Regions from separate parts of the Alteromonas sp. G4i35 genome, predicted to be linked through region 2. Evidence: predicted binding sites of a transcription regulator. Region 2 holds the regulator's gene; each other region holds the start of a gene.
What was found. Region 2 encodes sigma-54, which starts transcription at its own class of promoters, with help from an activator protein. Its sites were predicted from a motif close to GTTGGCACGNNNNTNGNNT; they were not measured.

Region 1 (4,552 bases), on a different contig from region 2:
CGACGTCTTACCGTAGCCCCGTATTAGAAATCGAAGCGCATTGAACGACGCGGTTAATAAAAACCATTATACGATGCCATGTACGATGCAATTTGTCAGCATTCGCTATTAAATTAAGCCCTGAGACCGAACATGAAAAATTGACAAGCTCACAGCATTAGGAAAGGGGCAAAGAGCCCTGCGCTTATCACGTAAGTGCCAAGTAGTTCGGACTGGGGCCTGTTGATCTTTGCTGCACATCAACGTTCAACAGGCCCTAGTAACAATCTATTAAAAGATTTTGCGCTACAATGGTGATAGAATCGCCGAAAAAATCTCCTACCTACTTGGTGTTCTGCTTTAACGCGGTGTACGCCATGGTGGGTTGTTGTGTTTAACATCTTAGCTTCTGAGAGAACATGTTCGATTTAATTACCAGTAAAGACAGCAACGTTAAAAACGACGTGCTATCAGGTATTACCGTGGCGCTTGCCTTGGTCCCTGAAGCCGTTGCATTCGCATTTGTGGCCGGCGTAGAACCAATGATTGGTCTTTATGCGGCTTTCATGATGGGCTTAATCACTTCCGCTATTGGTGGCCGACCAGGAATGATTTCTGGTGCTACCGGCGCCATGGCCGTTGTAATGGTGGCACTGGTTGCCCAACACGGCGTGCAGTATTTATTTGCCGCGGTTATTTTGGCTGGTTTACTGCAAATAATGTGCGGTATTTTCAAGCTCGGAAAGTTTATACGTCTGGTCCCATATCCGGTAATGCTAGGCTTCGTAAATGGTTTGGCAATTGTTATTTTCTTGGCGCAATTAGGCCAGTTCAAAGTGACCAACGCAGCGGGTGAATTACAGTGGATGGAAGGTACGCTGTTATATTGGATGCTAGGGCTTGTGGCGCTAACCATGGCCATTATCTATTTATTGCCAAAGCTAACCAAAGCTGTACCGGCGTCGCTGGTTGCGATTGTTACGGTAACCTTGTTAGTACACGGTCTTGACCTTGAAGCGCGCACTGTAATCGACTTTGTTCGCGATTTGCTACCAGCTGACCAGCGCGATACCGCGACGCTAGCGGGTGAACTTCCTAGCTTCGCTATTCCTATGGTGCCGTTTACCTGGGAAACCTTCATGATCATTTTGCCTACCTCAGTCATTCTTTGTTTGGTTGGCTTAATTGAGTCGCTTCTTACCCTTTCATTAATTGATGAAATGACGGACACCCGCGGACGCGGCAACAAAGAGTGCGTTGGCCAAGGCGTTGCAAATACAGTTAACGGTTTCTTTGGCGGTATGGGCGGTTGTGCCATGATTGGTCAAAGTATGATTAACATAAACTCTGGTGGCCGTGGCCGCTTGTCTGGTATCACCGCGGCGGTTGTATTATTAGGCTTTATTCTATTTGCTGCTCCGCTAATTGAAATGATTCCTCTTGCTGCCCTTGTTGGCGTTATGTTCGTGGTGGTTATTGCTACATTTGAGTGGGCGTCATTCAGAATTATTCGCGGCGTAAACAAAGAAGATGCGTTCGTACTTTTCCTAGTAACAGGCGTTACCGTTATCGCTGACCTGGCTATTGCGGTTGTGGTGGGTGTTATCGTTTCAGCACTGGTGTTTGCATGGAAACACGCTCGTCATATTGAAGCGAGATCCCATATCGATAACGACGGTTGGAAAGTCTATGAGCTAGACGGCCCGCTGTTCTTTGGCTCGGTATCACATTTCAAAGACCTGTTTGATATCGCCAACGACCCTAACGATGTAGTTATTGACTTTAAAGACTCTCGCATTTGGGATTCATCAGGTATCGATGCGCTAGATACCCTTGCTGACAAATACGAAGAGCAGGGTAAAAAGCTACACATTCGTCATATCAGTGATGAATGTCGCTCACTGCTTCGCAAGGCCGATAAGTTTGTTGAAATTAACGTGGTTGAAGACCCTCGCTACCGCGTAGCGACAGATAAGCTGGCCTAAGTTATTTGATAGCCTCAATGCACCAAGTGAACACAGTTTTGCGTTTGTTTGGTGCAGTCATGAAGTCTGAATAATGCTTATTTTGAAGTAAATTGAATAAAAACAATGAATTACGTTTTTGGCACTGAACTTGGATAACTATAAACGTAAAGTGTGTTTTGGTGATTTGTGTCAATCGCTGAAAATTGTGTGATTTATAACACTCCGTAAAATGTGTTAGCCGACCTAAACCGTTGGCAAAATAGGCAACGAAGCCCGCATCAACGAAAGTTGAAGCGGGCTTTTTTTTGTCCCGAAAAAAGGGGAATACCATGACTTCATTGGACTCAAAAACGCAAATTGTCGTCGTAGGCAACGGCATGGTGGGGCATCATTTTGTTGAGCAGCTTCACCAAAGCGATGCCAATGTAGAAATAACCGTTTTATGCGGCGAGTCACGCCTTGCGTACGACCGCGTTTATCTGTCGTCTTTTTTTAGCGGCGCGAGTGCTGATGACTTAGCGCTTACTACACCCGCTCAGTACGCCGAGTGGGGCGTAAACGTAGTTACCAATGCCTTGGTTACCGATATAGACCGTGACAATAATAAAGTGACGACTTCTGAAGGGCAGGTGTTTAGCTACGATAAGCTTGTGCTAGCTACGGGCTCATACCCATTTGTGCCACCCATTCCTGGCAACGATCAAGAGCATTGCTTGGTGTACCGCACTATAGACGATCTACTCGCTATTGAAGCATCAGCAGCGGTGAGCAAAGTAGGGGTTGTTGTTGGTGGTGGGCTGTTGGGTTTAGAAGCCGCTAACGCATTAAAACAAGCCGGTCTCGACACCCACGTGGTTGAGTTTGCCCCGCAGCTTATGGCGGTACAGCTAGACCAAGCAGGTGGTAACGTTCTTAAGGACAAAATTGAAGCATTGGGTGTTACGGTTCACACCCAAAAGGCAACGCAAACTATTGAGGCCGGTGATACCTGCCGCTATAAAATGGTGTTTGCTGACGGCACTGCACTAGAAACTGACATGATTTTATTTTCTGCTGGTATTCGACCTTCCGACCAGCTCGGCAGAAAGTCAGCGCTAACACTGGGTGAGCGCGGCGGTATTGTTATTGATAACCACTGCGTGACGTCTGACCCGAACATTTACGCTGTGGGTGAATGTGCGCTGTGGGATAACAAAATCTTTGGTCTTGTTGCACCTGGCTACACCATGGCACGCACGGCCGTAAGTCATATTACAGGTGGCGATGCCGAGTTCGCTGGCGCAGATATGAGCACTAAACTCAAGCTAATGGGCGTAGAAGTGGGCTCAATTGGCGATGCCCATGAACGCACAGACGGAGCGCTTAGCTACACGTACTTAAATCAGCCCGAGGGCGTGTATAAAAAGCTGGTGGTAGATAGCGAGCAAAAGTACGTGCTTGGTGCTGTACTCGTTGGCGATACCAGCGACTACGACACGCTCCTGCAGTATGCACTTAATAATATTGAATTACCTGAACACCCAGAAAGCCTAATTCTGCCGTCATCCGATGCCGCACCGGCGTTAGGTGCCGATGCACTACCAGACACCGCGTCTATTTGTTCATGCTTAAATGTGACTAAGGGCGACATTGTTTCAGCCATTGAAGGCGGCTGTTGTAGCGTTGGCGATGTAAAAGGTGAAACTAAGGCCAGTACAGGTTGTGGAGGCTGTGCCGCTCTACTTAAAAATGTGGTAGACAGCGAGCTTGAAAAGCGCGGTGTGGAAGTATCGAAAGCCATTTGTGAGCACTTCAATTACACCCGACAAGAACTGTTTCACATTGTTAAGGTAAACGGCATTCGCACCTTTGACGAGCTACTGGAGCAGCATGGTGAAGGTCTAGGGTGTGAAATTTGTAAGCCCGCTGTCGGCTCAATTTTAGCCTCGGTGTATAACGACTATATTCTTAAGGCTTCACATCTTCCTCTGCAAGACACCAACGATATCTACCTTGGCAACATGCAAAAAGATGGCACGTATTCCGTTGTACCGCGTGTACCTGGTGGCGAAATAACGCCTGAGAAGTTGATTCTGCTCGGCGAAGTGGCAAAAGAATACAACCTGTACACCAAGATCACAGGTGGTCAGCGCATTGATTTATTTGGTGCGCGCGTAGAGCACTTACCTGATATCTGGGAAAAACTGGTCGCTGGTGGTTTTGAAACCGGCCATGCTTACGCGAAGGCACTGCGTACTGTTAAATCCTGTGTGGGCAGCACTTGGTGCCGCTACGGTGTTCAGGATTCTGTTGGCACAGCCATTGACTTAGAGAACCGTTACAAAGGCTTACGTGCGCCGCATAAAATTAAATTTGCTGTCTCGGGGTGTACCCGTGAGTGCGCAGAAGCTCAAAGCAAAGACATCGGCGTTATTGCCACCGAGCAAGGTTGGAACCTGTATGTTTGCGGTAATGGCGGTATGAAGCCGCGACATGCAGACCTGTTTGCCACCGACCTAGATACCAAAACCCTTATTAAGTATATCGACCGCGTGCTGATGTTTTATGTGAAAACGGCTGACCGCTTACAGCGCACATCGGTGTGGATGGACAATATGGAAGGAGGC
Region 2 (4,552 bases):
CCATAAAAATAGGCTCGAACACCCAGTTTATCGACGGTAAAAATAAAACCGCGTTGTACAAAGACGACGTACTCATAACTCAAGGCTCTTTGGTTATTGAAGCTGACGAAGTGGAAGTAATTGCCACTGACGGTGGTGGTCGTGAAATATTTATTGCTAGAGGAAAGCCTGCAAGCTATTCCCAGCAATTGGAAGACGGCACGCCAGTTTCGGCAAAAGCTAATGAAATACGCTATGAAGTGGTGAACCGAACGATTTCTCTTGCCGGAAACGCAGAGTTGAAACAAGACACCAGTAAAGTACAGGGTGACAACATCACGTTCGATATGATTACCGAGCAATTGCTAGCGACTGGCGGCGCAGGTAAAGATGGTGAGGGTCGAGTGACCACAGTATTCACACCTGAGACCATTCGCAAAACTTCGTCTAAGAAAGACAAAAAAGACAACGAGGGCAATGAATAGCAATGGCAACTTTGAGCGCTAAAAATCTTGCTAAGGCTTACAAGTCAAGACAGGTTGTTCGAGATGTAAGTCTGTCTGTCTCAACGGGTCAAATTGTTGGTCTTCTTGGCCCAAATGGCGCTGGTAAGACCACCACATTCTACATGATTGTTGGTTTAGTGAATCTGGATAAAGGCAAAATTGAAATCGACGACAATGAGCTAACTCATCAGCCCATGCACGAGCGCGCACGCCGCGGAATTGGCTACCTACCGCAGGAAGCCTCTATTTTCAGAAAGCTCACAGTGCATGAAAATATCATGGCCATTTTGCAAACCCGTAAAGATTTAAATTCACAACAGCAAGAAGAAGAAGCAGATGCGCTACTTGATGAATTTAATATTAACCATATACGTAATAGTACGGGGATGAGTTTGTCAGGGGGCGAACGCCGTCGCGTTGAGATTGCCCGCGCTCTGGCAGCAAAACCGCAATTTATTTTGTTAGACGAACCATTTGCTGGTGTTGATCCAATATCAGTTAATGATATAAAGAAGATAATACAACATCTTCGCGATAGGGGTATTGGAATCCTTATCACGGACCATAACGTACGAGAGACATTGGATGTTTGTGAAAAGGCGTACATTGTGAGTCATGGCGAGCTTATTGCGCAAGGAACGGCGGAACAGGTTTTAAGTAATCAAAAAGTAAGGGATGTATACCTAGGCGAACAATTCAGGCTATAGTTAATGTAACCGAATTGTCATTTTTCAGTTTCGCTCTGGTATATTCAATTTAGAGCATTTAAATAAGACGTAGATGAAACCATCTTTACAGCTAAAATTTAGCCAACAACTTACCATGACACCACAGCTTCAGCAGGCCATTAAACTGCTGCAGCTTTCTACACTTGATCTTCAACAAGAGATCCAAGAAGCGCTCGATTCTAATCCGCTATTAGAAGTTGAAGAAGGTAACGACGAGCCGCAACTAGAAAAGAACAATATCGACAACGATGACAGCGGTTCTGAGGCCACTGCTTCTGCATCTAGTGACACGTTAGAAGCCGGCGATGCACTTGAGAAAAACGATCTTCCCGATGAGCTGCCAATCGACAGCACATGGGACGAATACTATTCTGCTTCATCTTCGCCTGCTCCGGGTCCATCCAATGACGACGAGCAAATCTTCCAAGGTGAGACTACTGAAGATATTCAAGAGCACCTTCTTTGGCAAATGCGCCTTACCCATTTCTCGGATACCGATCGCGCAATCGCTACAGCAATCATCGACTCTATTGACGAGTCAGGTTATTTAACCGTTACCCTTGATGATATTTTAGAAGCGGTTAACGATGATGATATGGAAGAGCCGATTGAAATGGACGAAATAGAATGTGTGCTAAAGCGCATTCAGATGTTCGACCCTATTGGTTCTGGCTCACGCTCTCCACAAGAATGTTTGATGGTGCAATTGCGCCAATTTTCAGAAGACACACCGTGGCTTGCTGAAGCAAAGCAACTAATTGAAGAGTACTCTGACTTACTGAGCAGCAAAGACTATCGTACGCTTATGCGTAAAAGCCGATTGAAAGAAGATCAGCTACGCGAGGCAATGCGTTTACTGCAAACCTTGAATCCTCGCCCAGGTAGTGCTTTAGTTACTAAAGAGCCTGAGTACGTTATTCCTGATGTCTCAGTAACTAAGAAAAATGGCCGTTGGGTGGTTGAGCTGAACCCCGACAGTCTGCCTAAATTAAGCGTAAATCAACAATACGCTGCAATGAGTCGCCGTGCCAAGAATAGTAGCGATTCACAATTCATCCGCTCACACATGCAAGAGGCTAAGTGGTTCATAAAGAGCCTTGAATCTCGTAACGAAACCTTAATGAAGGTTGCAAACTGCATTGTGCAGCAGCAAATGGGCTTTTTTGAGCACGGCCCGGAAATGATGAAACCAATGGTGCTAAATGATGTCGCAGAAATGGTAGATATGCACGAATCCACTATTTCGCGAGTGACAACGCAAAAGTACATGCATACGCCACGTGGAATCTTCGAATTGAAGTATTTCTTCTCAAGCCACGTTGCAACAGAGTCTGGTGGTGAATGTTCATCTACAGCGATTCGTGCATTGATCAAGAAATTAGTGGCCGCTGAAAAGCCTAGCAAGCCGCTAAGTGATAGCAAGATTGCTTCATTGTTGGCCGAACAAGGCATTAAAGTTGCCCGGCGAACAATAGCAAAGTACCGGGAATCGTTGTCGATCCCGCCGTCGAACCAACGCAAAAGCCTTATTTAATCGGGCTTAATAATATAAGGAAGACGAAATATGCAAATCAACCTTACTGGTCATCATGTCGAAATCACCGACTCTTTGCGTAATTATGTCGATACGAAGTTCAGCAAACTTGAACGTCACTTTGATCACATTTCTAATGTGCATGTCATCCTGAACGTTGAAAAATTAAATCAAAAAGCCGAAGCGACCGTTCATTTAAGTGGCGCTGAAGTATTCGCATCCTCAGAAAATACCGACATGTATGCGGCGATTGACAGCATGGTTGATAAACTCGACCGGCAGGTAATCAAGCATAAGGAAAAACTGAAAAAACATTAGTAGTTAATTAAGCATGGATATACAAGCCATCGTAAGTCTGGACCGCACCGAGTGTGCGGTTCAGTGTAATAGTAAAAAGCGAATTCTTGAGATCATCGCTGATATCGCTGCCAAGCAAAACGAGAACATTGATCAGGCAACGGTACTCAACAGTTTGATGGCTCGAGAGCGTATGGGTAGTACAGGCATTGGCAATGGTATCGCCCTGCCCCACGGGCGCCTGCCGGGCCTTGAAAAAGTGATCGCCATTGTTGTAACCAGCACGCCAGCAATCGACTTCGACGCCCTTGACGAGAAACCCGTAGACATCTTTTTTGCGCTACTCGTTCCCGAGGAACAGACCGAAGGACACCTTCAAACGCTGGCCACCGTGGCTGGTAAACTAAGCGACAAAGAAACGATTAAAGCAATACGTCGCGCAACGACAAGCGACGATATTCTATCTGCATTAAGTTAAACATTAAGCGCCTATTAACCGTTTAGTGGGCGCCTAATTCAACAACGCGTATGTGATAAAACCAGAGTATTAGGGAGAAAGTAGGTGAAGCTGATAATAATCAGTGGTCGTTCAGGGTCTGGTAAGTCTGTCGCACTTCGCGCATTGGAAGATTTAGGTTATTACTGTGTTGATAATATACCGGTAAACTTACTTCCCACTTTAACCCATACAGTTGTTGACGAGTACGATCAGGTTGCGGTAAGTATCGATGTGAGAAACTTACCCAAAAATCCTGACGATTTGGTAGAAATTCTAGACTACCTGCCTTCTTCGTGGTCGATGACCATTGTTTACATTGACGCGAGCGATGATGTACTGGTTAAGCGTTTTAGCGAAACACGTCGTCTTCACCCTCTTGCCAAGCTCAATAAGTCGCTTTCAGAAGCCATTAAAGCCGAGTCTGCGCTACTTGCTCCTATTGCTGAGCGCGCAGATTTATATCTAGATACAGATAAGCTTACCATTCACCAACTGGCAGAGTTAATTCGAGAGCGTATCCTGGGTAAGAAAAGCTCACGCCTTGTGCTTGTGTTTGAGTCGTTTGGCTTTAAGCACGGCATTCCTAAAGATGCGGATTACGTTTTTGATGCCCGCTTTTTACCTAACCCCCACTGGGAGCCCGACCTTAAACATCTGACCGGATTAGACGCACCAGTAGAAGTATTTTTGGGGTCGCAGCCTGTAGTGACCAAGTTCATTTGGCAAATTCAGAATTTAATAACGACATGGCTGCCTCATTTAGAGCGCAATAACAGAAGTTACGTAACCGTAGCCATTGGCTGTACTGGCGGGCAACACCGTTCGGTTTATATCGCACAGACCCTGTCGAAAACCTTCAGTGAAATACACCCTGATGTTCAAATTCGCCATAGAGAGCTGAATCAGTAATGACTATTCAAAAAACGCTAACTATCGTCAATAAGTTAGGGTTGCATGCAAGAGCGGCGACCCAACTGGTTAAACTGGCTAATCAATTCGACGCTAAAAT
Region 3 (4,552 bases), on a different contig from region 2:
TTGTTGCTGCCATGCCGTTCTTTGCAATAACTTCTGAGCGACTTGCAAAGGGTTGCCCCGTTATTCTGTCATAGCCCAAACAGCTGATACTAAAGAAAGCCAGTATCAAAGGTAGAAGTCGCACACTTGCAGTCATAACCGTCCTTTTACTAAAACGTTGCCGATAATAAATCTAGCGTTAGTTTATCGATTCATAGTGTAGCGTTATTGTCACATTACGCCTAGGCTCTTTTCCTAAGCTCAATAATGGTCTTAAAACACATTGCATGAAACGAAAAAAGCCCCGCATTAGCGGGGCTTAAACGAAGTAATAAGGCATTATTGTTATTGTTGTTTCGTTGCCTAATCGAGACTCTCTTACGAACGGCTGCTTGTGAAGTCTGGGTATGCTTCCAGACCACATTCGCTCATGTCTACGCCGTCGAATTCTTCTTCTTCGCTCACACGTACACCCATAACCGCTTTAATCACTAGCCATACCACTAGGCTCACTACGAATACCCATACAAAGATAGTCGCTGCACCAATTAGCTGACCAGAGATGCTTGAACCATCGTTAGTGAAAGGTACAAGGATAAGACCTAGAAGACCTACCACGCCGTGAACTGAAATTGCGCCCACTGGATCGTCAATCTTAAGCTTGTCTAGTGCAACAATGCTAAGCACTACTAAAATACCACCAAGGCCGCCGAACAAAGTAGCTTGTAATGGTGTAGGTGTTGAAGGCTCTGCTGTAATAGCCACAAGACCGGCTAGTGCACCGTTAAGTACCATAGTTAGGTCAGCTTTACCGAATAGAATGCGTGCTACGATAAGTGCAGCAATTGCACCACCAGCAGCTGCAGCATTTGTGTTCATAAATACAATCGCTACTGAGTTTGCACTTTCAACAGTTGCAGTAGCCAATACTGAACCGCCGTTGAAGCCAAACCAACCCATCCACAGGATAAATGTACCTAAAGTTGCAAGCGGTAAGTTTGCACCTGGAATCGCGTTTACTTTACCGTCAGCGGTGTATTTACCCTTACGAGCACCAAGCACAAGAACACCAGCAAGAGCAGCAGCTGCACCAGCCATGTGAACAATACCTGAACCTGCAAAGTCAGAGAAACCAAGGTCGCCAAGCGTATACATACCGAATACTGCTTCGCCGCCCCATGTCCAAGCACCTTCCATTGGATAGATGAAGCCCGTCATAACAACTGCGAACGCTAGGAATGCCCAAAGCTTCATACGCTCAGCTACCGCACCAGATACGATAGACATTGCTGTTGCAACAAATACTACTTGGAAGAAGAAGTCAGCAGAAGGTGCATATGTTGCTGGCTCTTCAGCGACACCTGTTGCGCCATCAGCCATGATACCGCTTAGGAATGGACCCCAGTCGCCGCCACCGTACATAATGCCGTAACCGCAAATCATGTACATAGTGCAAGCGATAGCGAATAGCGCCACGTTTTTAGTTAGAATTTCTGTGGTGTTTTTCGCTCGAACAAGACCTGCTTCAAGCATCGCAAAACCTGCAGCCATCCACATAACCAGTGCACCGCAGATTAGAAAATAAAAGGTATCTAGCGCATACCCAAGTTCAAAAGTGATTTCCATTATGGTTTTCTCCGCAAATATATCGTTGTGGCTTACAGCGCGTCGCTATCCGACTCACCAGTTCGAATACGAACGGCGTGTTCAAGGTCGTAAACAAACACCTTGCCGTCTCCAATTTTGCCTGTTTTGGCAGCGCCAACGATGGCTTCTACCAGGCGCTCTACTTGATCATCCTGAACAGCAATTTCCAGTTTGACTTTAGGTAGAAAATCCACCTGATATTCCGCTCCGCGGTAAAGTTCAGTGTGTCCTTTTTGACGTCCAAAGCCCTTCACTTCGGTCACGGTCAAACCGTCGATACCGATTTCTGAAATGGCTTCACGAACATCATCTAGCTTGAACGGCTTGATGATCGCTGTGACTAGTTTCATGAGTTGCTCCCAGTTTGTTTTGGTTATTCTGTGATTTATGGTCGTGTTTCCAACTATGGGAAGATAAACCAAGAGCCATGCCACAAATGATTAGCCAAATAAATCAAATACATACAAGCAAACGCTTCATGAACGCACAAAAATAATGCACACTAATGGTGCACTGTTAAAAATTTGCCCAATTTTGAAGCGGCATGAGGTTGCGGTAAGGTGAGAGGGCTAAAAAGTGCGATGAAATTAGGATGGAACTATTCGATAGGGCCCATGGTCTGTTGTTTACTATGACGACTATCACCCCATCTTTCTTTGCGCCTGAGCGCAGCATTGAACACCATTCCGTTGCAAAGAAAACGGCGTGGCGCCCACTATTAATTTCGGGCTGTGCACATGTGTTTGGGGTCATCGTAGTGGTCATACTTTCTCAAATGGGCATCAACAACCAAAAAGCACGAGTAAATGTTTTGGAGCGAACGCCGGAGATAAGCGCCAGACTGTACTATCCCCCCGTTCCACGCCCTTCTGCCCAAGCTAAACCACAAGAAACTAAACCAATCGATGTTTCCCCTAAAAGGCAAGAAATTGAGTTGAAGCCTGACGCAACCAAAGCGACTGAAGCACTTGATAGTAAGAATGAAATTGTAGAAAGCCCTACGCCCAAGCAGCAGAAAAATGCTGAGCCCGATACACAGCAGGTACCCATTGAAAGTAAGCCGACTAATACACTGCCGTCGCCCACTTTATCAAAAGACGCAAATCGGCGCGCAGGCTCGTTGAATCTATCGGTAAAAGATGGCGCAGCCCTCTACTTTGAAAAGTATCACAGTGACAAAGTCGCTGAAGACGCAGAACAGGCAGCAAAAGCATTTCAAGAGCGTAAAAATAGTCCTGTGCTTAGCGGGCCAAGCACACAGCAAATACAAGCTAATGAAAATCGACGCCCTTCAAAACGCGTAAACTGTAGCAGTACGACCAATAAAACTTTGGCGATATTGAGTGGAATTGCTGGTGGAACCTTAGAATGCACCAAAATGGACGACCACAAACGTTTTATAGAAGCCAGAGTCAATAAACTTCCTAAAGACGAAGAGATTAACTAGTTGTCTCTATCAACGATTTACCGTCATGTGAGGTAAGCCCTTATCACAGTCACTTTCTTTTGAAAAACTTAGGGGGTCGCCCGAAATACGCTTTGAACCGGCGACTGAATGCTGCAACATCTTCATACCCTGTTAGCTGAGCTATACCCAACATTGGTGTATCGGTATTTCTAAGTAGTGCTTTGGCCTTTTCCATCCTCACTTTTACAAGGTAATCTCGTAAACTATGCCCGGTGGCTTCTTTAAAGCGTGTTTTGAATTGCGTTGTTCCCATGCAGGCTATCCGTGCTAACTCCACCTGTGTAAAGCCTCGGGCAAGGTCGCGATGAATATGGCTTAATACAGGAGTCATTCGCTTATCCATGCTGCATCCTTTCAAGGATGTTTCTAGCAAGGTTAAAAATAGCGCCAGTATTTCTTCATGGCCTTGGTCAGCAAACTGGCTAATTTGAATCTCTACAAACGATAAAAACGCCTGTAATGCTGACGTTACCTGAAATATCGGGTGCAACCTGTCATTTAAATTAACTGGCACATGCTCCAAGTCCGCCACAATAAATTTTGACAGTTCGTTAGCGCTAAAATAATGGACCTCATTCGGCGCTATGCATACGCCTTCGCCTACGCCTACTCGCCCGCTAAAATTATCGATTTCTATCAAGATATGTCCGTTGATGGGCAGCACTAACTGAAAGTAGTTGTGTTTATGGCGGCACGTTTGCTTCGTATATGAGCGTACGGATAGCGATGGAATTGGGCTGTCAGTCATTTTATTACTCCCAACAGTCCATATAAAATAGTACTGATCTCTCGCTTAACTCACCGTTTATTTGCATCTATTTCCTTGCCGTGAACTCAGTACTCTCTGCCGTTAGATTAAGCACTTTTATTCATTTTGTCACAAATACGTGCAATATTTGATACGCCTAGGAAGGCGTCGAACACTACATTTAAGGAACAAATATACATTTAAAATAAAGACAATAACGGAAAATAAATGAATATAAACTTACGTCAAATAGTCGGCTTGGCAGGTGCGTTGTTACCCGCTATCGCCATGGGTCAGGTCTCCAATGGAGACTTTGAAACATGGACGTCTGGCGCACCTAATTCATGGTCAACTATCGACTCCGGCATTAGTGTAGCTGAAAACTCGGTCTACTCATTCTCGGGAAGCAAGTCTGCTGCAGTTACCGTCAATACGACAACGCAAGGTTCAACTGACTTCCGTCAGACAATCAATGTAACCGCCGGTCAAAATTATGAATTTTCAGTGAGGCTATATCACACTGAAGGTGCTGTAAAAGCACGCCTATATGTAGACGGTTATCAAGGTTATTCTGACAACTCATTAACTGGAAACTGGCAACAGCTTACTTTCTCTTATTCCGCTACAGCGTCAAAAGAGATTGAGGTGGGGTTACGCTTTTATGATCAGACTGGCTTTGATGGGTCAGAAACCGTCTATGTAGACGCATT

Region 1: nirB (nitrite reductase large subunit NirB) is a predicted target of sigma-54. The motif match lies at 2,082-2,100, and genes of this name have one in related genera.
Region 3: glnK (P-II family nitrogen regulator) is a predicted target of sigma-54. The motif match lies at 2,043-2,061, and genes of this name have one in related genera.

Annotation. Positions count from the first base shown of each region.
Region 1 covers NZ_JBHNZD010000001.1:105,779-110,330, forward strand. The annotation lists gene ACFI6L_RS00470 (SulP family inorganic anion transporter) at 399-1,964, shown strand; gene nirB (nitrite reductase large subunit NirB) at 2,276-4,552, shown strand, end outside.
Region 2 covers NZ_JBHNZD010000025.1:71,757-76,308, forward strand. The annotation lists gene lptA (lipopolysaccharide transport periplasmic protein LptA) at 1-464, shown strand, start outside; gene lptB (LPS export ABC transporter ATP-binding protein) at 467-1,192, shown strand; gene ACFI6L_RS16145 (RNA polymerase factor sigma-54) at 1,266-2,747, shown strand; gene hpf (ribosome hibernation promoting factor) at 2,778-3,065, shown strand; gene ptsN (PTS IIA-like nitrogen regulatory protein PtsN) at 3,079-3,522, shown strand; gene rapZ (RNase adapter RapZ) at 3,607-4,452, shown strand; gene ACFI6L_RS16165 (HPr family phosphocarrier protein) at 4,452-4,552, shown strand, end outside.
Region 3 covers NZ_JBHNZD010000018.1:40,532-45,083, reverse strand. The annotation lists gene ggt (gamma-glutamyltransferase) at 1-136, opposite strand, end outside; gene ACFI6L_RS12930 (ammonium transporter) at 358-1,605, opposite strand; gene glnK (P-II family nitrogen regulator) at 1,638-1,976, opposite strand; gene ACFI6L_RS12920 (hypothetical protein) at 2,219-3,073, shown strand; gene ACFI6L_RS12915 (AraC family transcriptional regulator) at 3,123-3,842, opposite strand; gene ACFI6L_RS12910 (endonuclease) at 4,071-4,552, shown strand, end outside.